DNA from 3 places in the Haemophilus sp. HN_Hi16 genome. Region 1 is predicted to be linked to each of the others. Evidence: riboswitches for the same ligand, from Rfam matches in the RefSeq annotation. Region 1 holds a riboswitch; each other region holds the start of a gene.
What was found. Region 1 has a riboswitch for thiamine pyrophosphate ahead of ACPT9C_RS02545 (ABC transporter ATP-binding protein). Riboswitches for the same ligand answer to the same signal wherever they lie in the genome.

Region 1 (7,389 bases):
ATGTTTTTGCAGAAAGGCGAGAGGCTGTAGATTTACTCACAGGTTTTGCATCAACGATTTGAACTTTCTTTTCTTTTTTATCTTGAACAGGTTTGGCTTCAACAATCGGTGCTTTTCCTGCTGTTTCAGCGACGTTTTGTTCCGTTGCTTTTGATGGAGCCTGTGCTTTCTCCGCCACTTTCACTTCTTTTTTCGCGGTATCTTTATGCGCAACTTGTGGCTCTACCGCTTTTTTCATCGGCTGAACAGGCACAGTTGGTTTTGGCTGTTCTGTTTGCGTTTGTGCAGGTTGCATTTGAGGCTGTTCCGCTTGAGCTGCTTGCATAGGTGCAACAGATGCCGCAGCCATTTCATTTGGCATTTGATTTTGTGCAGGAGGGTTATCTAAAATCGTGGTTTCAACTGGTTGATTTTGATCTAACGATTGGAACTGCACAGGAATTTCATTACTGTTAGATTGAGTGAAAGACTCAACGGTGTCAGAACTTGGTTTTAATGCAAAGAAAATAATCAATAAAATAACCAACACAAAAATAGCCATAAATAAACGACGATGTTTTGCTGGCAATACTTGTAATACTTTCCATTTTTCTGGTTGAGCTAAAATAGGTTTTTCAGCCTTTTCGACGGTTTCATCAGCGTTATTTTCAGCATTGATTTCTTCATCAACCGCAGAAATATTTTCTTCTGTGGAATTTGTTTGAAGAACAGGCTCTTGTTCCGTTCTCAATGTTTCGCTAGAAATAAAAGGTGTGCTTTCTTGAGCAGGAGTATGCCCAAAAGTGGGTTCTTTACGTTGCTGAAAGTTAGTTTGCACGTGATTTTTTTTGGTAAACAACCCTTTTGCTTTACCTAAAATTGATGAACTTGGCTGAACTGCTTTCTTTGGTGTAATCGGCTCTGCTTGATTAAGTCCTAAATCTAATTCATTTTGGGATGACGATCCGTTTTGATGTTGATTCATAGAACCCCCTAGAGTACGCATAATGTCTGTTATTGAGATTAACCAGAAAATTGAAGCCACTAAAGTGTGGCAAAAAATTATGCGTATTTTATCGGATCTTATTCTGCGTATAAAGTCTTATTTGGCTCGCCCGCAATTTCTCGTGCAAGTTTAGGAACAAGATAGCCAGAAGTCAGAGATTGCAAGGTTTTATAGATTTGCATAGCTTCAATATCGCTAATCAGAAAATGGCTCGCCCCTTGCACTTTATCCAGCAAATGCAAGTAATAAGGCAAAATGCCTGTTTGGAAAAGTTTATCACTCAATATTTTTAGAATTTGTGCATCATCATTCACGCCTTTTAGTAAAACGGATTGATTCAAAAGCGTGACATTCACGGCGTTTAATTTTTGCATCGCATTAGTAAAAATTTGATCAATTTCATTCGGATGATTAATGTGTGTCACCATCACTTTTTGCAAAGGAGTTTCTGCTAATAAAGTGCAAAATTCATCAGTAATTCGTTGCGGAATGACAACAGGCAAACGGGTGTGAATACGCAAACGTTGTAAGTGCGGTATGTTTTCCAAATGTTTTATTAGCCACGCTAATTCGTGATCTTTCGCCATTAAAGGATCGCCACCTGAAAAAATCACTTCTTCAATTTCAGAATGTGCTGCAATGTAATCTAATGCCAGCTGCCAGCTTTTTTTATTTCCTGGATTTTCATCGTAAGGAAAATGTCGGCGAAAACAATAACGACAATTTACTGCACAACCGCCTTTTGCCATAAAGAGCAAGCGATTTCTATATTTATGAAGAATATTTGGCACCGCATTGGCATTTTTTTCTTCTAAGGGATCTGTACTAAATCCCTCCGCTTGCACAAATTCTAAATCAGAGCACATCACTTGCAAGAAAAGGGGATCTTGCGGATTGCCTTTTTCCATTTTATCAATAAAAGGTTGTGGCACGCGGAGCGAAAAAAGTTTCCGCGCAGCAATAGATTGCTCAAAATCATCTTCTGGTAAATTTAAGGCTTTTAGCAATAATTTAGGATCTGAAATGGCATTTTTTAGAATTGTGAGCCAATTTTGTTCTTCTCTAATGACGGGTTCTTGGGTTAAAATACGCACTTTTCAAACCATCTCTCATTTTTAGGATATTTCAAATATGGCCACATATACTACCAGTGATTTCAAACCGGGTCTAAAATTTATGCAAGACGGCGAGCCTTGTGTAATCGTTGAAAATGAATTTGTAAAACCAGGTAAAGGTCAAGCATTCACTCGTACTCGTATTCGTAAATTAATTTCAGGCAAAGTATTAGACGTAAACTTTAAATCTGGCACCTCAGTTGAAGCGGCTGATGTTATGGATCTTAACTTAACTTATTCATACAAAGACGATGCGTTTTGGTATTTCATGCACCCAGAAACATTTGAACAGTACTCTGCAGATGCAAAAGCTGTAGGCGATGCAGAAAAATGGTTATTAGACCAAGCAGATTGTATCGTGACTTTATGGAATGGCGCGCCAATTACTGTTACTCCACCAAACTTTGTTGAATTAGAAATCGTCGATACAGACCCAGGCTTAAAAGGCGATACCGCAGGCACTGGCGGTAAACCCGCAACATTAAGCACTGGTGCAGTAGTAAAAGTACCTCTTTTCGTTCAAATCGGCGAAGTAATCAGAGTTGATACCCGCTCTGGCGAATACGTCTCTCGCGTAAAATAATCATTTAGATAAAAAAGTGCGGTTAATTTCTGCGATATATTATGTTGTAGTAATAAAAAGCACTGAAATTCATTCAATAAAAATGCCTTTCTGTTCATAAATAGGAAAGGCATTTTTTATAAATTTAGTTTTTCTAAAAAATCATAAACCAAAGCCAATAAAATTCAGCCTTGTTTTATTTTTCATTACAGTATAGAATTTTTCCCACTTTTAGTCGGGGTGCCGAAAGGCTGAGATGATACCCGTGAACCTGAAACAGTTAGCACTGACGTAGGAAACTAATATGCCAATAAATCCATTTTCTTTTCATTCCATTTCTTATCCTTTCTTTTTTATTACGCATTCCCTTTAATCATTGAGGCGAGCGATGGTGCGTATTCAAGATTTGAGTCTTGCATTTAATGGGCAAACGTTATTTGAGCATCTTAATTTAACCCTGTTGCCGAACGAATGGGTAAGCTTGTTGGGCAGTTCAGGCGTGGGAAAATCGACACTTTTGCGACTACTGGCGGGCATTGAAACGCAAGGCGTGGTGCAGGGGAAAATCCTAGTTGAACCGACAATTCGTATTGCGTGGTTGCCTCAAAAAGAGACGCTTTATCCGTGGCTATCAATTGTCGATAACGTGCAATTGCAAGCGGTCTTATTTGGGCGAAAATCTGCAAAAACCACTGAAAAAGCTAAAATGTTGCTTGAAAAAGTGGGAATGGCAGCACATTGGCACAAGCCTTGTTCGCAACTTTCAGGCGGGCAAAAACAGCGGGTTGCCTTGGCACGCACCTTAATGCAAGAGGCAGATTTGATTTTGCTAGATGAGCCTTTTTCCGCTCTTGATGCCATCAGTCGCCATCAACTTCAAGATTTAGCCCTTGAACTGCTCGAAGATAAATCAGTGCTGCTCGTAACCCACGATCCGCAAGAGGCGTTGCGACTAAGCCATCGTATTTTTGTACTGCGTTCGCCTGAAACTCATCAAACAGCATTATCGGCGGTAATTTTGCCCGAAGGTAACGCCCCGCGTGAGTTGCATCAAGCCAATTTATGGGCGTTGCAGCAGCAATTATTGAGAGAATTAGGGGGCGAACAATGAAAATTCGCCTACTTAAACCGCTTTTAATTGTAGGTGTGTTGTTGATGCTCTGGCAAATGGTTGCAACCTTGGGCAGCTTCCCACACTACATTTTTCCCTCACCGCAAGCTGTAGGGCAGCAGTTGTTCACACACGCTGAGCTGCTTTGGCAACATACGCAAGTCACGTTGTTAGAAATCTGCTTAGGACTGTTGTTAGGCTTTCTGTTTGGGTTGATTTCGGCGTTGTTGCTCTCATTTTCTCGTCAAATTTCTGCCGTGTTATTGCCGATTTTGGTCATTTCGCAAGCGATTCCTGTGTTTGCTATCGCACCGTTGTTGGTGTTGTGGTTTGGCTATGGAATGGCATCCAAAATTGTGATGTCGGTGCTGATTATCTACTTCCCCGTCACGGCAGCTTGTTATGATGGACTACGCAACACCCCACAAGCGTGGCTCGATCTGGCGAAAACCTTTAACATTTCCCCCTTGCGTTTATTACTTAAAGTGCGATTACCTGCGGCTTTACCTGCTTTTGCTTCGGGCTTGCGTATTGCCGTTTCGGTTGCCCCGATTGGTGCGGTGGTGGGCGAATGGGTAGGTTCGTCTGAAGGGTTGGGGTATTTGATGATTCACGCCAATGCCCGAATGCAAGTCGATTTAATGTTTGCTGCCTTACTAATTTTAGTGTCAATTTCACTCTGTTTATATTTCAGTATTGATAGGCTATTACATCGTTTTATTTGGTCTGTTTAACTTTTCATTAAAGGAGAAAAAAATGAAGACAGTCATCCGTTATTTCAGCTTTGTAATGGGGCTAATGCTCACGCTTCCTAGCTTTGCAAAAGAGAAAATCAGCGTAATGCTAGATTGGTATGTAAACCCCGATCACGCAGCCATCATTGTGGCACAGCAGAAAGGTTTTTTTGAGAAAAATAACCTTGAGGTTAATATTATTGAACCTGCTGATCCAGCATTACCGCCGAAATTAGCGGCGGCAGGAAAAGTTGATTTAGCCGTGAGTTATCAGCCTCAGCTTTATCAACAAGTGGCAGAAGGCTTACCCTTAGTACGAGTGGGTTCACTGATTTCAAATCCATTAAATAGCGTAGTGGTGCTAAAAAAGAGTAATTTGAAAACCCTTGCTGATTTAAAAGGTAAAAAAGTGGGGTATTCTGTCAGCGGTTTTGAAGATGGATTGCTTGAGACAATGCTTCATTCTATTGGTTTAAGCAATAAAGATGTGGAATTAGTGAATGTAAATTGGTCCCTTTCGCCCTCCCTTTTAACTGGACAAGTGGATGCTGTGATTGGTGCATTTCGTAATTTTGAACTCAATCAGCTTGCTTTAGAAAAGCAAGAAGGTATCGCATTCTTCCCTGAACAATATGGCGTGCCTGCTTATGATGAATTGATTTTAGTAGCGAACAAAAACAATATTGCCTCTAAAAAAATTTCCGCTTTTTTAACCGCACTTGAACAAGCTACAACCTACCTACAAAACAACCCAAATGACGCATGGCAAGCCTTTGTCAGCTATAAACCGAATGAACTCAACACGCCATTAAACCAACTAGCGTGGAAAGACACGCTCCCCTTCTTAGCCAATAAACCTCGTCAATTGGATGCCAAACGTTATCAACAAATGGCGGAATTTATGCATCAAAAAGGCTTGATTCCAAAAGCACTTGAATTGAAAGACTATGCTGTCGAATTACAGTAAGGGAAAATGATGATCAACCAACTAATTCAGCAAGCGCAACCTTATTGGAAGCAATATGTTGAGCATGAATTTGTGCAACAGCTCGCAAAAGGTACGCTGCCAAAAGCTTGTTTTCAACACTATTTGAAGCAGGATTACCTCTATCTGTTCCACTATAGTCGAGCCTTTGCTTTGGGTGTATATAAAGCAAAAAATTTTGCGGAAATGGAAATTCCTCGCAAAACCTTAGAGATTCTTTGCCAAGAAATTCAACTACATTTAAATTATTGCCGCCAATGGGGCATTAGCGAACAAGAGATTTTTGCTACTCAAGAAAGTGCCGCTTGTATTGCTTATACCCGCTATTTGCTTGATTGCGGCATGACGGGCGGTTTAGCTGAGCTTTATGCAGCCGTGACCCCTTGTGCTTTGGGTTACGCACAAGTCGCCCGCTACATCACAGAAAATTATCCAAAACTACCAAGCAATCCTTATCAAACGTGGATTGATACCTATGCGAGCGAGGAATTTCAACAATCCGCCCAAGAAACCGTTGATTTTCTTACCGCACTTTGCAAACCGCTAAACCCAAGCCAACTTGCCGAGATTCAACAGATTTTCACCACCGCAACCAGAATGGAAATTGCGTTCTGGCAAATGGGGTTGGATTTGGCTTAACAACAGGAGACAAAATGAAATCCATCTATCTATCCAAAATCCGTGAGCAGAATCCGCTCATTCATAACATCACCAACATTGTGGCAGCGAATTTTAGTGCCAATGGCTTGTTAGCATTGGGGGCTTCGCCATTGATGTCGGCGAATGTCGAAGAAATGCAGGAAGTACCGAAAATCAGTCAAGCGTTGGTCATTAATATCGGCACGCTGATTGGAAAGGAGCGAGAGGCGATGTTATTAGCGGGCAAAACCGCGAATGCGGTTGGGATTCCTGTGGTGTTAGATCCTGTTGGTGTGGGGGCAACGAGCTATCGCCGTGAGACCATTCGTGAGCTTTTAGCCGAGGTAAAATTTGCTCTGATTCGTGGCAATGCAGGTGAACTGGCTGCGATTGCAGGAGAAGCATGGCAGGCAAAAGGTGTAGATGCAGGGCAAGGCGAAGTGGATTTAAAAGCCGTTGCCGAGAAAGTGGCTCAACGCCATGGCTGTACGGTGTTGATTAGCGGAGTGGTGGATATTGTCAGCGATGGCACACAAACTGCGACCATTCACAACGGCACGCCATTGTTCCCGAAAGTCACGGCTTCGGGGTGTCTGTTGAGTGCCGTGTGTGCGGCTTTTTTAGCGGTAAGTGAAGGGAATTATTTTTCTGCGACATTAGAAGCCTGTGTAGCATACACCATTGCAGGCGAGTGTGCGGCGCAAGGCTTAACCACACAAGTGGGACAGTTCCAAATCCGTTTGTTGGACGAGCTTGCTGCACTTTCCCCTGAAACCATTGGACAAAGAGGGCGCATTAATGAGTAATGTGAAACAAGTTTTAACCATCGCAGGGTCAGACAGTGGCGGTGGTGCAGGCATTCAAGCGGATCTTAAAACCTTCCAAATGCGCGGCGTGTTTGGTACATCCGTAATTACAGCAGTTACGGCACAAAACACACTTGGCGTATTTGATATTCACCCTATTCCACTGAAAACAATTCAAGCGCAACTGGAAGCGGTCAAAAATGATTTCCAGATTGCAAGTTGCAAAATTGGTATGTTAGGCAATGCAGAAATTATTGAATGCGTGGCCGATTTTCTTGCTGATAAACCATTCGGCACGCTGGTGCTAGACCCAGTGATGATCGCCAAAGGTGGGGCACCGTTATTGCAACAGCAAGCGGTGAGTGCGTTAAGCCAAAAATTGCTGCTGTTGGCAGACGTGATTACACCGAACATTCCCGAAACGGAAGCGTTAACGGGGATTGCGATTGTGG
Region 2 (7,389 bases), 530 kb from region 1:
TCATACCACTGCGACCTGCAGAAAGACGAACATAACTTTTTGGCATGGTAATACGTGCAACAGCAATCGTTCGCACAAACTCCGTCCAATCTAATTCTTCCGCATCGGCTAAGGGTGTACCTTCAACCTTAACGAGTTGATTAATCGGCACTGACTCAGGTTGCGGATCAAGATTTGCAAGGCTCGCGATTAATCCTGCTCGTTCTTTACGAGTTTCATTCATCCCCACAATGCCGCCACAACACACTTTTAACCCAGCTTTGCGTACTTTTCCTAAAGTGCTAAGACGATCATCAAAACGGCGTGTACCAATCACTTCCGCATAATGTTCTGGCGCGGTATCAAGATTATGATTGTAATAATCTAATCCAGCTTCTTTTAAATCTTCTGCCATACCGTCTTGCAATAAACCAAAGGTACCGCAAGTTTCTAAACCAAGGGATTTCACTGCTTTAATAATTTCTGTGACTTTCTCAATATCTTTTGGCTTAGGGCCTCGCCAAGCTGCTCCCATACAAAAACGCCCTGCACCACGCGCTTTCGCAATTTTTGCTTTCGCAATAATTTCATTAACATCTAATAACTGTTGATTTTGTACGCCAGTATGATAACGGGCTGATTGAGGGCAATAACCACAGTCTTCTGGGCATCCACCCGTTTTGATAGACATTAACGTGGATAACTGAATCGTGCGAGGATTAAAATGCTTACGATGAATTTGCGCTGCTCGGTAAACTAATTCCAAAAATGGCGTTTCAAATAACGCCTCTACTTTGCAAACAGACCAATATTCTACACTTGGATGAGGTGTAATAGAGTTAATTTGTAATTTTTCCGCTAACATATTTTTCCTTTGAAAGTGCGGTTAAAAACACCACGCTTTTTATACTTTCTTAATTGATGAATTAGTGTATATGGTAGAAACAATCAATTCAACGTTATGAATGAAACTAATTTTACACCCCTTTTTGTAATTGACTTATCTGACCATTTTCCACCACTAACATCTGATCTATCGAACCGATTAATTCCGATGGTTGGTGGGTAACAAGTAGCAATGTTAAATCTTTCTCGTCACAAAGTTTAGCGATTAAAGCCAGCATTTCTACCCGAAGTTTCTGATCTAATGCAGAAAAAGGCTCATCTAATAACAAAATTGGCTTATCTCGCAACAAACAACGTGCCAATGCCACTCGTTGTTTTTGCCCCCCTGAAAGAGAATTCGGTAAACGCTCTAAATAATCGCCCAATCCTACGGAGCAAGCGGCCTGTTCAATTTTTTCCTGCTCAAGTGCGGTTAATTTTAAAGAGGGTTTTATTCCTAAGGCAAGATTTTGTTGTACAGTCAAATGGGGAAATAAGTTATTTTCTTGAAATAGCATAGAAACAGGACGCTCGTAAGGCGCACTACGCGTATGATTTTTATCGTTTAACCAAATTTCTCCTTGAGCAGGAAATTCAAACCCAGCAATTAAATTCAATAAAGTACTTTTCCCCGCGCCACTTTCGCCAATAATTGCAACACGTTCGCCAGCATTTACGCTCAAATTAAAGCACATCGGTAAGGTTTTATCATTCAAAATCACATTATTTAGATAAATCATCGGCATCCCTATATGTGTGAATAAAGGCAAACAATATGCCACAAAGCAATAATAAAATCCCTGCGGTTACAGCTGCATCTTGATTACGATAATTCCCTAGCTGCTGATATAACAAATGCGGTAGAGAAGTAAACTCTTGATTGCCAAATAACGCAATCGCCGTAAAATCGCCGAGAGATAACGCTAAACCTAAAGCAAAAGCATAACGCAGCGGTGCGCGCAAGGTTTTCCATTCAATCAGATAAAAACGTTGCCAACCCACAATTCCTAGACTATTACACAGATTTTCGTAATAACGCATATTGTTATGAAAAGGTGCGCTTAAAATACGTAAAACAAAAGGCATTGCACTTAAGGCATTACAAAACACAACGATGATAAACAAATCAATATTGGAAAAATCACGATCTTGTAATAATAAAAACAACCCCATCGCAAGTACTAAAATCGGGATGGCTAAAATTACCATTCCAGCATTAATAATAAATTGCGATATTTTTTGATAATTCAACCATTCTAAACGGCGTGATAAAAGCAATAAGGCAATTGCCATCGTTAATGCAAGTAATGCGGACAAGGGTGCGATAGAAAGTGAATAGCCTAAGGCACGCCATAGCTGAGAATTATGCCAAACTGTGAGTAAATTTGATGAACTCAATGCGCTAATAAGAATATTCAATACTGGAGAAAAAAGGAAAAAGACAAAAACAAGTAAAACCAAAATATGGAAAATTTTGACCGCACTTTTAGGTTTCTCAAACCAAATATTACTATTGCTCAAACCATTTTGATTAGAAGGCGAAAAACGCGATGTTAAGCTAAATAAAACCAAGCAAAATACAAATTGCAACATAGCAAAAAGTGCTGCTTTCGGCAGATCAAATTCAAATAAAATCGCTTGGTAGATTGCTGTTTCTAATGTTGTATATTGAGGCCCACCACCTAGCGTAAGAACAACGGTAAAACTGGTAAAACACAGCATAAAAATCAAGCTAAATGTGGGCAAACATTGCTGACGAAAAACAGGCCACTCCACCAATTTAACGAATTGCCAACCTTGTAAATTAAGCTGGGCTGCAAGCTGACGTTGCTGATAAGGGATACTTTGCAAACTTTGTAAGAAAAGCTGTGCTGCCAGTGGAATATTGAAAAAAAGGTGGGCAATTAAAATTCCCGACAGTCCGTAAATATGCCCCTGCCACGACATTCCAAAAAGATTAGCAAACCAAGCTAACCAACCGCTTGAACCATAAATACCGATCAAACCAAAAATTGCCACTAAAGCAGGTAAGACAAAAGTTAGCGACATTAATTTTAACAACCACTTTTTTCCAAAAAATGGCTTATAAAATAATGCCCGAGCGAGAAGTAAACCAAAGAAAATAGATAAAACGGTAGAAAGTAAAGCTTGCCCAAAACTGAAAAGAATCAGATGCTGTAGATAATCATCAGTAAACCAAGCTCGCCATTGTAATTCATCGCCCAATGTAAAGATTGAACTTAACGCACTTCCATAAAAAAGCGTAATCACGCCGATGACAACAACGCCGCCCACATAATGACGCAGGCGGAATTGTGGATGATGAAATAACGACAGCATCAAATTATTTTGTTAATGTAGTTTGCCAAGTGCTGATCCAATTTTTTAACTGCTCAGGATTCACTGTTGGATTAATTGGTGTTTGCATTTTTTGTTGAACTTTAAGCGCATCAAAGTGCGGTTCAATTTCGCCTTGAATAACTGGCAACATAATATTGGCTGTCACAATATGTTTTTGTGCTGTAGGCGAAATTAAAAATGCCATAAAATCATCCGCACATTGATTTGGATGGTTGGCAACTCTTGCCGCTAATTCTACTTGAGTAATATGCCCTTCCGCAAAATCTGTCGCCGCATAATTATCTTTTTTCTCAAAAAGTTGATGATAAAGTGGCGATGTGCTGTAACTTAATACTAAATCCGCTTCGCCTTTTAAGAATGCACCGTAAGTATCTGACCAGCCTTTACCCACTGTTACCGTATGCTTATCTAAATTTTTCCAAGCAGATTGAATTTTATCTTCAGGATAAATTACATTCATCCAAACCAATAAACCACGTCCCACACTGCTGGTGCGAGGATCTTGATAAATCACACGAAGATCTTGGCGTTCAACCAATTCTTTCAAACTTTTCGGTGGGTTTTGTAATTTGGTTTTATCATACACAAAAGCATAGTTACCGAAGTCGAAAGGCAAGAAGGTCTTATTTGTCCATTTTGTTGGTAAATCAAGCGGAGTTAAATCCACGTTATTTGGTGCAAAAATACCTGTTTTTTCAGCTTGTTCTAAAACAAAGTTATCTAAACCTAGCACAATATCCGCTTTGGTTTTCTTCCCTTCCAAACGAACACGGTTAAGTAACACACCACCGCTTTCAAAAGGCGTAAAATTAATCGCACATTGTGGATGGGCTTTTTCAAAATCTTGTTTTACTTTTGGCCCCGCACCCCATTCAGAAGTGAAAGAATCGTAGCTATATACGTTCACACTTTGCTGTGATTGTGCTAATGCTGCAGTGGAAAAAAGTGCGGTAGAAATTAAGGTTAATTTAAGAAGGTTCATTATTACATCCTTATTTATGATTAAAAGGCAGCAATAATGACGAAAAGGAGATAAGGCTATATTCCTAGTTTCCTACGTCAGTATTAACTGTTTCAGGTTCACGGGTATGATCTCAGCGTATTGCACCCCGACTAGGCTTGCTAGTGTATTAAAATTTACTCAAGTTGCCAACGGCTTTTTAATGTATTCTGTGTGTAAAGAATAAAAAAGCCCTGTGAAACAGGGCATTCATTGGAGGTTAGAAAATTAAAAGATTATACGATCACGATTTTTCTCTAGTGTTGCTTTGCCAATTCCTTGTACTTCTAAAAGCTGTTCTACATTAGTAAAATTACCGTGTTTTTCACGATATTGCACAATAGCTTCCGCTTTTTTCGCACCAATGCCAGTTAGGGATTTTTGAATTTCACTGGCAGTTGCTATGTTAATATTCAATTTATCTCCCATCATAGCTGGTGCTACTTGTGAATCCGTTTGAGTGGTCACAACAGCTTGAGTTGTTTGCTCAACCACCTTGTTTTCAGCAAAAGTGGAACCAGCTGCAAGTGACCCACACAATACAACCGAAGTGAATAATGTTTTCATTAATTTCATAGAGGTTTCCTTATAATATGAATCGTTGATCAACAATCAACACACCTATTTTTTCCTGCCTTGCAAAAACCCTCAAGAAACTGACCGCACTTTTGCGATCTCGATCGCAAAAATTCTTAATTTGAATGAAAAAACAAAGGGCTTATCATTTACGACAAGCCCTTAATATTAATTAACTTCTTTTATTCTCAGCTCTTTTGGCACCTCAAAGAACATATTTTCTTCTAAACCTTGCAGCTCTTCTATAGTATCCGCACCAAACTCTTTTAAGCGGGAAATAATCGATTGAACTAATTCTTCGGGTGCAGACGCGCCAGCTGTAATCCCTATGGTTTTTACATCATTAAACCAATCATCTTGAATATCGGAAGGATCATCAAGAAGCTGTGATTTAATCCCCATTCGAGACGCCAATTCAGCTAAACGATTTGAATTTGATGAGTTTTTAGACCCCACAACCAACACTAAATCTGATAATTTAGCCAATTCTCGCACCGCTTCTTGACGATTGGTTGTCGCATAACAAATATCGTTTTTATGTGGCCCTTGAATAGCGGGATATTTTTCCTTTAATGCAGCAATAGTTTCTGCTGTATCATCTAGCGATAAAGTGGTTTGCGTCATAAAGGTTAAATCATCATTGTCTTGCATTGGCAAACGTGCAATATCTTCTACTTTTTCAATCAAGAAAATTCCGCCATCTTCATTACTATACTGCCCCATTGTGCCTTCAACTTCAGGGTGTCCTTTATGTCCAATCAAAATCGCTTTTGTTCCCTTTCGACTTGCACGAGCAACTTGCATATGCACTTTGGTCACCAAAGGACAGGTTGCATCAAATACTTTGAGATTGCGGTCTTTCGCTTCTTGTCGAACGGCTTGAGATACACCGTGCGCAGAAAAAATCACGATCGCACCATCAGGTACCTCGCTTAATTCTTCCACGAAGATCGCACCACGATCACGCAATCCGTTCACAACAAATCGGTTATGCACCACTTCATGACGAACATAAATCGGTGCGCCATGAATTTCTAAGGCGAGTTCAACAATACTAATAGCACGGTCTACACCGGCACAGAATCCTCGTGGATTGGCTAAAATTATCTTCATTTCTGACCGCACTTTTCTACTTGTTTATCTTGTACTTTTTTCTTTTCGCTCTTAAACGCATCCAATGCTAACAACCCTGCACCAATACAAATGGCAATATCGGCGATATTAAACACTGGATAATGATAAATATCCCAATAGAAATCAAAGAAATCCACGACGAAACCATTGTAAGCGCGATCTGCCATATTCGCTAATGCACCACCAATAATCAGTGCATAAGCAGAATTTTGGATTTTTTGTTCGGCATTATTTTTTGCTAAAAAATAAACCAACATGCCTGAAATAGCCAATGCCAACAAAATAAAGAAATATTGTTGCCAGCCACTATGATCTGCCAAGAAACTAAATGCTGCGCCATAATTGCGAACATAAGTCAGGTTAAAAACAGGCAGCACATTAACACTTTCATACAAATCAAATTTTTGTACCACAATGTATTTAGTGAGCAAATCAACCACAAAAGCGACCGCACTTAACCATAAAAACGAAAGCCCTGATTTTTTGGACATACTATTTCCCTTTTAAAAAAATTCCGCTCATTCTAGCACAAGCCGATAAATGATAAAGCACGATCTCATTTACTGAACGGCTTCTGGTAATTTTGCTGGATCATCAGCCAACTCTTTAACATTTACAACGTTATTCCAATCAAATACCTTAATTTCCTGTTTTTCAGGATGGAAGAAATCCACGCCTTGTAAATGTTTTTCCTTAATTCCCATCCAATCAGCAAAACCATAAACAAAATTAAATGCCGATTGTGGCATTTTTATTTTTTCTAGCTTTTTACTATCACTCGAAAACATAACGAAAGGAATTTCATAATTTTGTTTATAAAGATTATTTGGATGCAATGATAAACCTTCAGAATCCTCATAATGAGCAAGCCCATGATCAGAAAAGTAAATCACCGAATAGGGTTCATTTTGCGATACTAACTGCGAATTTAATTTTTCTAAAAACTGATCCGTATATTTAATCGATTCTAAATAACAAGACATAGATTGATTAATAAAATAATTTTTAACCTCGTACGGAAGACGCTCACAAAAGGCTGGATGTGAGCCCATTAAATGAATCACAATTAATTTTGGATTCGTAATATTTTCTTTTAAGGCTTTATCTAATACAGGCAACATTTCATCGTCATAAACTTTTTTAGAGTTATAACCTAACGGCTTCATAAAAATCGTTTCATCTGCACTTTGACCAATACGAGAGGCCATCGTATCAAATTCCCCAATTTTGCCTTGATTAGAAATCCAATAAGTTTTCACGCCCGCTTTTTTGGCTAAAGAAATAATATTATCCGTATAAACCGTTTCCCCTTTTTCTGCTCGATATAGGGTGTGTTGTAAAGACGGTTGCGTATTCGGTGCTGCAGAATAATAATTTTCAAAAACTGTGCCTTTCACACGCTCTAAAAATGGCGTAGTTTTCAGTGGAAAGCCATATAACGACATATAATCTTT
Region 3 (7,389 bases), 510 kb from region 1:
TAAGCTAAACGACGTTCTTCTTCTAAACGTCTGGGTTCTTCAAAAGAACGAAAACTTGGGAATAATCCTTCTTCTACGCCCACCATAAATACACGAGGAAATTCTAAGCCTTTCGCAGAGTGTAACGTCATCATTTCTACACAGGATTGATGCGGAGAGGCTTGTTCTTCGCCAGCTTCTAAGGAAGCGTGAGTTAAAAAGGCAGTGAGTTCGGTCATTTCTTCCGCATCATTAGGTTTAATAAATTCACGGGTTGCGGTAACTAATTCTTCCAAGTTTTCAATACGCACTTCGCCTTTTTCGCCTTTTTCTTGTTGATACATTTCATATAAGCCCGAATGTTTAATCACAAAATCAGTTTGTGCGAAAAGTGGCATTTCTGCGATATCAAGTTGTAATGAATTAATTAATTCTTGGAAACGTAATAAGACTGTTGAGGCTCGTCCAGCCAACATATTTTCTTGTGTTGCGACTTGTACTGCTTGCCATAAGGTAATTTGGCGTTCGCGTGTTAAGTTACGCAATATATCTAAAGTGCGGTCGCCAATGCCACGGGTTGGCGTATTAATTACACGCTCAAAAGCCGCATCATCTTGACGATTATTAATCAAACGAAGATAGGCTAACGCATCTTTAATTTCTTGACGTTCAAAGAAACGCATACCGCCATAAATACGATATGGAATTTGACAACGAATTAAGGCTTCTTCAATAACCCGTGATTGACTATTACTACGATAAAGTACAGCGCAATCATCAAGTTTTCCGCCATTTTCTACCCAATCCTGAATTTGTGAAGCAACGAATTTTGCTTCGTCTAATTCATTAAAGGCAGCATAGATGCCCACGGGATCGCCTTTTTCACCCTCTGTCCATAAATTTTTACCGAGACGATCACTATTGTTTGCAATCAATTCATTTGCGCTGTTTAGGATATTGGCGGTAGAACGATAGTTTTGTTCAAGACGAATGGTTTCTGCTTTGAAATCTTTCAAGAATTTTTGAATATTTTCAATTTGTGCGCCACGCCAGCCATAAATAGATTGATCATCATCGCCCACAATCATTACTTTGCCTGTTTTTCCTGCGAGAATTTTGATCCATTTATATTGGATTTTATTGGTGTCTTGAAATTCATCTACCAAAATATGCTGAAAACGTTGTTGATAACGTTGCAAAATCAATGGTTTTTTCTCAAATAATTCATAGGATCGAATTAATAATTCAGCAAAATCGACTAATCCTGCGCGATCGCAAGTGTCTTGATAAATCTGATAAATTTTAATCCATTCACGTTCTTGACGATCATTAAAATCTTCAATGTCGTTTGGTCGCAAGCCTTCATCTTTTTTGTTATTGATGTACCAACAAGCCTGTTTCGGCGGAAAAGCTTTCTCATCAAAATTATGTAATTTTAATAACCGTTTAATTAAACGAAGTTGATCTTCTGAATCCAAAATTTGGAAATCCTGTGGCAATCCTACATCTAAATGGTGGGCTCGCAATAAACGATGGGCAATGCTATGAAAGGTTCCAATCCACATACCAAATAATTGATGTTGTGCGTGTTTGGCAAGGGTAGATTGAATACGATGACGCATTTCTGCTGCCGCTTTATTGGTAAACGTTACCGCCATAATACTGCCTTCAGAAATATTTTCTACCGCAATTAACCAAGCGATACGGTGCGTCAATACGCGCGTTTTACCAGAGCCTGCACCAGCTAGCACTAAGTGATTACCAAGAGGAGCAGCTACGGCTTTGCGTTGTTTATCGTTAAGTCCGTCAAGTAATTCAGAAATATCCATGATGAAATTTTTATCTGTTCAAATTTACAGGAATTATAAGTCTAATTTTTTTATATCACAATCAAGAAAATCATAAACTTATCCGACTTTACAAAAATAGTATTACAACTTATATTGATTCACGGTTAGTCGGGGTGCGGACATCGCTGAGAAAATACCCGTGAACCTGAAACAGTTAGCACTGGCGTAGGAAACTAATCTCTCCTTCTTACTTAAAGGGCTGACTTACTTTTTTCTGTATTCATATAAGTAAGGATGCATCATGACACTCTCTTTTTCTTTAAAAAATTCTTTTAAATTGACCGCACTTTCCAGCGTGCTTGGTTGCGGCTTATTAGGATTAAGTTTATCAACCCCTGCTCAAGCAGAAGGCAAATTAGTGCTGTATTGCAGCGTCCAAAACACGACTTGTGAAAAAGTCGCTCGCGCTTTTAGCAAAAAATATAATGTGGACACTCAGTTTGTGCGTAATAGCACTGGGACTGTATTAGGCAAAATCAAAGCTGAAAAAGAAAATCCACAAGCAGACGTGTGGTATGGCGGTACATTGGAACCGCACTTTCAAGCACGAGATGCAGGTTTGTTAGAAACTTATCGTTCGCCTCTGCAAAAAGAAATTATGCCTCAATTCAAAAAGCTCACGGAACAACGTGGCGATACTACGTCGATTATTTATCTTATGGAGCTTGGCATTGGGATGAATGAAAAACTGCTAGCTGAAAAAAATATCGCGAAACCTCAATGTTATGCTGATTTATTAAAACCAGAATTTAAAGGGTTAATTCAATATCCAGATCCTCGAGTATCGGGCACTGGCTACACTATTCTTACAACTTTAATTGAAATTATGGGCGAAGATAAAGCCTTTGCTTATTTGAAAGAACTTGACAAAAACATTGCTCAATACACGAAAACTGGATTAGCAACGGCTAATATTTCTACGGGCGCAGCCGCTGTTGATATTGGTTTTATGCATACTTATGTGCGTGAAAAGGATAAAGGTGCGCCAGTTATTGGTACTTTACCTTGCGAAGGCATAGGCTATACGTTAGGGGCGGTCAGTATCATTAAAAATGGACGCAATTTAGAGAATGCTAAACGCTTTGTCGATTTTGTTCTTTCTGCTGAAGCCCAAGAAATTCATTGGCGTGAGGCGGATTCTTACCAACTGCCAACAAATATTCATGCCAAAGCGCATCCACATCTTTCAGAGCCAGCAAAACTTAAACTACTTGATATTGATTTCATCAAATTTGGTTCGGATCAAGAGGCGAAACGATTAATAGAACGCTGGGTTGAAAATGTGAAGGAAAGAAAAGAGTAATTGATGTTAGCCTGATAAAAGTGCGGTGAAAATTCACCGCACTTTGCTTTTCCCCTTGAAATCTTTCTTTTTATTCTTATATCTGTGACGTTCAATTTTTATCTTTATGAAGGAAAAAATTATGTCACAAAATCAAGAAACTCGTGGCTTCCAATCTGAAGTCAAACAACTCCTCCAATTAATGATTCATTCTTTGTATTCCAACAAAGAAATTTTCTTACGTGAATTGATTTCTAATGCTTCTGATGCGGCAGATAAATTACGCTTTAAAGCACTTTCCAACCCTGCTTTATATGAAGGCGATGGCGACTTGCGTGTGCGTGTTAGCTTTGATGCGGATAAAGGCACTATCACAATTAGCGATAACGGCATTGGTATGACTCGTGAGCAAGTCATCGATCATTTGGGGACGATTGCAAAATCAGGAACAAAAGAATTTTTAACCGCACTTGGCCAAGATCAAGCAAAAAATAGCCAGCTTATTGGGCAGTTTGGTGTGGGTTTTTATTCTGCTTTTATTGTGGCAGATAAAGTGACTGTAAAAACTAGAGCGGCTGGCGAAGAGGCGGATAAAGCTGTGCTTTGGGAATCTGCGGGCGAAGGCGAATATTCTGTGGCGGATATTGAGAAAAAATCTCGTGGTACAGATGTGATTTTACATTTACGTGAAGATGAAAAAGAATTTTTAAATGAATGGCGTTTGCGTGAAATTATTGGTAAATATTCTGACCATATTGGCTTGCCAGTGGAAATGCTGACGAAAGAATACGATGATGAGGGCAAAGAGTGCGGCGAAAAATGGGAAAAAATCAATAAATCTGATGCCCTTTGGACGCGTTCTAAAAATGATGTTTCCGATGAGGAATACAAAGCGTTTTACAAACACTTAAGCCATGATTTTGTTGATCCTGTGACTTGGGCGCATAACAAAGTGGAAGGAAATCAAGCATATACTAGTTTGCTTTATGTACCAGCTAAAGCACCTTGGGATTTATTTAATCGCGAACATAAACACGGCTTAAAACTTTATGTTCAACGTGTATTTATTATGGATGATGCTGAGCAATTTATGCCGAATTATCTACGTTTTATGCGTGGTTTAATCGATAGTAATGACTTGCCATTAAATGTATCTCGTGAAATTTTACAGGATAACAAAATTACGGCTGCACTACGCAAAGCATTAACTAAGCGTTCATTACAAATGCTAGAAAAATTAGCAAAAGATGATGCAGAAAAATATCTTAAATTCTGGAAAGAGTTTGGTTTAGTCTTAAAAGAAGGCCCTGCAGAAGATTTTGCTAACAAAGAAACTATCGCAAAGTTATTGCGTTTTGCTTCGACACATAATGATGGTAGTGAGCAAACTGTCTCTTTAGAAGATTACATCTTGCGTATGAAAGAGGGGCAAAAAGCTATCTATTACATTACAGCGGATAGTTATGTTGCAGCGAAAAATAGCCCACACTTGGAATTATTCAATAAAAAAGGCATTGAGGTTTTATTACTTTCCGATCGTATTGATGAATGGATGTTAAGCTATTTAACTGAATTTGACGGTAAACAATTACAAAGTATCACGAAAGCAGATTTGGATTTAGGCGATTTAGCGGATAAAGAATCTGAAACACAAAAACAACAAGATAAAGCCTTTGGTAGTTTTATTGAGCGTGTGAAAAACTTGCTTGGCGAACGTGTGAAAACGGTGCGTTTAACTCACAATTTAACGGATACACCAGCGGTGGTTTCTACGGATAACGATCAAATGACGACCCAAATGGCGAAATTGTTTGCAGCCGCAGGGCAACCTGTACCAGAAGTAAAATACACATTTGAACTGAATCCAGAACACTATTTAGTGAAAAAAGTGGCTGATATTGCAGATGAAACTGAATTTGCTGATTGGGTGGAACTGTTGCTTGAACAAGCTATGTTAGCAGAGCGCGGATCTTTGGAAAATCCAGCTGCGTTTATTAAACGTATCAATAAGTTGTTAGGTTAATTCATTTGAGATGAAGTAGTATAAGGGTTAAAATCCTCAGTCTGATTAGATTGAGGATTTTTCTTTTTTAGGTGAAATATGATTACAGTTTACGGCATTAAAAATTGCGATACAGTGAAGAAAGCGTTGAAATGGCTGGCGGATCACAATATCGAACACAAACTTCACGACTACCGTGTTGATGGGTTAGATTTGAATTTTTTAACCCAAGCGGAAACTCAATTTGGCTGGGATGTGTTAGTGAATAAACGCAGTACAACTTGGCGTAATTTGGATGAGCAAGTTAAAAATTCCCTTGATAAAACCACCGCACTTTCCGTGTTGGCTGAGAATCCAACTTTAATTAAACGCCCAATTATTTTACAAGATGAAAAGGCATTAATTGGCTTTAATGAAAAGGAATATCAGGCTGTTTTTGCTTAAAGTGCGGTTATTTTCTTAGGAGTTTTTATGAGAGAAAAAGTGGTTTCGTTGGCACAAGATTTAATTCGTCGCCCGTCTATTAGCCCGAATGACGAAGGCTGTCAGCAAATTATTGCCGAACGTTTAGAAAAGCTAGGTTTTCAAATTGAATGGATGCCTTTTAATGACACGTTGAATTTGTGGGCAAAACACGGAACGAGCGAGCCAGTTATTGCTTTTGCAGGTCATACGGATGTTGTGCCTACTGGCGATGAAAATCAATGGTCGTCTCCGCCGTTTTCTGCGGAGATTATTGATGGCATGCTTTATGGGCGTGGTGCGGCGGATATGAAAGGCTCCCTTGCAGCAATGATTGTGGCGGCAGAAGAATACGTAAAAGCAAATCCTAATCATAAAGGCACCATTGCATTATTGATTACCTCTGATGAAGAGGCTGCCGCAAAAGATGGAACTATACGCGTGGTTGAGACGTTAATGGCGCGTGATGAAAAAATTACTTATTGTATGGTTGGAGAGCCATCGAGTGCTAAAAACTTAGGCGATGTTGTCAAAAATGGTCGCCGCGGCTCAATTACAGGAAATCTCTATATTAAAGGTATTCAAGGACACGTAGCCTATCCGCATTTAGCTGAAAACCCAATCCATAAAGCAGCCCCATTCTTGCAAGAATTAACGACTTACCAATGGGATAAAGGCAATGAATTTTTCCCGCCAACAAGCCTACAAATTGCTAACATTCACGCGGGTACGGGAAGTAATAATGTAATTCCTGCTGAATTATATATTCAGTTTAATTTGCGTTATTGCACAGAAGTCACGGATGAAATCATTAAGCAAAAAGTCGCTGAAATGCTAGAAAAACACAATTTGAAATATCGTATTGAATGGAATTTATCAGGCAAACCCTTTTTAACAAAACCAGGTAAATTATTAGATTCGATAACCTCCGCTATTGAGGAAACCATAGGCATAACGCCAAAGGCTGAAACAGGTGGTGGCACGTCAGACGGTCGTTTTATTGCATTGATGGGCGCAGAAGTAGTGGAATTTGGTCCGTTAAATTCAACCATTCATAAAGTCAATGAATGTGTCAGTATAGAAGATCTTGGCAAGTGCGGTGAAATTTATCACAAAATGTTAGTGAATTTATTGGATAGCTAAAATGAAATTAACCCTAGAAATGCTTACAGGAAAGTCTCGTGAGCATTTAGTCAATTTACCCACAACTCATTCATCAAATCATTTTTTGCAAACACAAGCTATGCAAGCATTTCAAGCTTTGCAACAAAGTGCGGCAAAAAATGGCTTTAATTTACAGCCTGCGAGCAGTTTTCGTGATTTTGAACGCCAAAAACTTATTTGGAACAGTAAATTTAAGGGCGAGCGAAAAGTACACGATGATGCAGGAAAGGCATTAGATTTGAACCAATTAGATGACTGGCAAAAATGTCAGGCGATTTTACGTTGGTCTGCATTGCCGGGGGCGAGCCGTCATCATTGGGGAACGGAAGTGGATATTTTTGATCCTGATCTTTTGCCACAAGGGCAATCTTTACAACTGGAGCCTTGGGAATATGAAAAAGGCGGCTACTTCTTTGAATTGAGTGAATTTCTTGCCGAAAATTTACCGCACTTTGATTTTGCTTTGCCTTTTATGAATATGCAGTCCAATAAGAAAGTGGGGCGGGAGCCTTGGCATATCAGTTATTTGCCGTTAGCTGAATTGGCAAGCCAGCAATTTTCTCCAGAGATTTTGCAACAGGCGTGGAAAGGGGAAAATATTTTAGGCGCAGACTGTTTAATATCACATCTTGAACAAATTTTTTCCGAAT

Region 2: it holds a riboswitch for thiamine pyrophosphate, as region 1 does, so the genes downstream of both, thiB (thiamine ABC transporter substrate binding subunit) here and ACPT9C_RS02545 (ABC transporter ATP-binding protein) in region 1, are expected to answer to the same signal.
Region 3: it holds a riboswitch for thiamine pyrophosphate, as region 1 does, so the genes downstream of both, ACPT9C_RS05045 (ABC transporter substrate-binding protein) here and ACPT9C_RS02545 (ABC transporter ATP-binding protein) in region 1, are expected to answer to the same signal.

The regions. Positions count from the first base shown of each region.
Region 1 covers NZ_CP187500.1:506,776-514,164, reverse strand. The annotation lists gene oapA (opacity-associated protein OapA) at 1-964, opposite strand, end outside; gene epmB (EF-P beta-lysylation protein EpmB) at 1,063-2,079, opposite strand; gene efp (elongation factor P) at 2,117-2,683, shown strand; TPP riboswitch at 2,889-2,977, shown strand; gene ACPT9C_RS02545 (ABC transporter ATP-binding protein) at 3,051-3,773, shown strand; gene ACPT9C_RS02540 (ABC transporter permease) at 3,770-4,507, shown strand; gene ACPT9C_RS02535 (ABC transporter substrate-binding protein) at 4,530-5,474, shown strand; gene tenA (thiaminase II) at 5,484-6,131, shown strand; gene thiM (hydroxyethylthiazole kinase) at 6,146-6,937, shown strand; gene thiD (bifunctional hydroxymethylpyrimidine kinase/phosphomethylpyrimidine kinase) at 6,930-7,389, shown strand, end outside.
Region 2 covers NZ_CP187500.1:1,931,203-1,938,591, forward strand. The annotation lists gene bioB (biotin synthase BioB) at 1-844, opposite strand, end outside; gene thiQ (thiamine ABC transporter ATP-binding protein) at 957-1,604, opposite strand; gene thiP (thiamine/thiamine pyrophosphate ABC transporter permease) at 1,588-3,204, opposite strand; gene thiB (thiamine ABC transporter substrate binding subunit) at 3,209-4,207, opposite strand; TPP riboswitch at 4,260-4,347, opposite strand; gene ACPT9C_RS09605 (helix-hairpin-helix domain-containing protein) at 4,454-4,801, opposite strand; gene ispH (4-hydroxy-3-methylbut-2-enyl diphosphate reductase) at 4,970-5,914, opposite strand; gene lspA (signal peptidase II) at 5,911-6,426, opposite strand; gene ACPT9C_RS09620 (phosphoethanolamine transferase) at 6,496-7,389, opposite strand, start outside.
Region 3 covers NZ_CP187500.1:1,012,430-1,019,818, reverse strand. The annotation lists gene uvrD (DNA helicase II) at 1-1,808, opposite strand, end outside; TPP riboswitch at 1,929-2,018, shown strand; gene ACPT9C_RS05045 (ABC transporter substrate-binding protein) at 2,071-3,132, shown strand; gene htpG (molecular chaperone HtpG) at 3,254-5,134, shown strand; gene ACPT9C_RS05035 (ArsC family reductase) at 5,213-5,557, shown strand; gene dapE (succinyl-diaminopimelate desuccinylase) at 5,585-6,718, shown strand; gene ACPT9C_RS05025 (M15 family metallopeptidase) at 6,720-7,389, shown strand, end outside.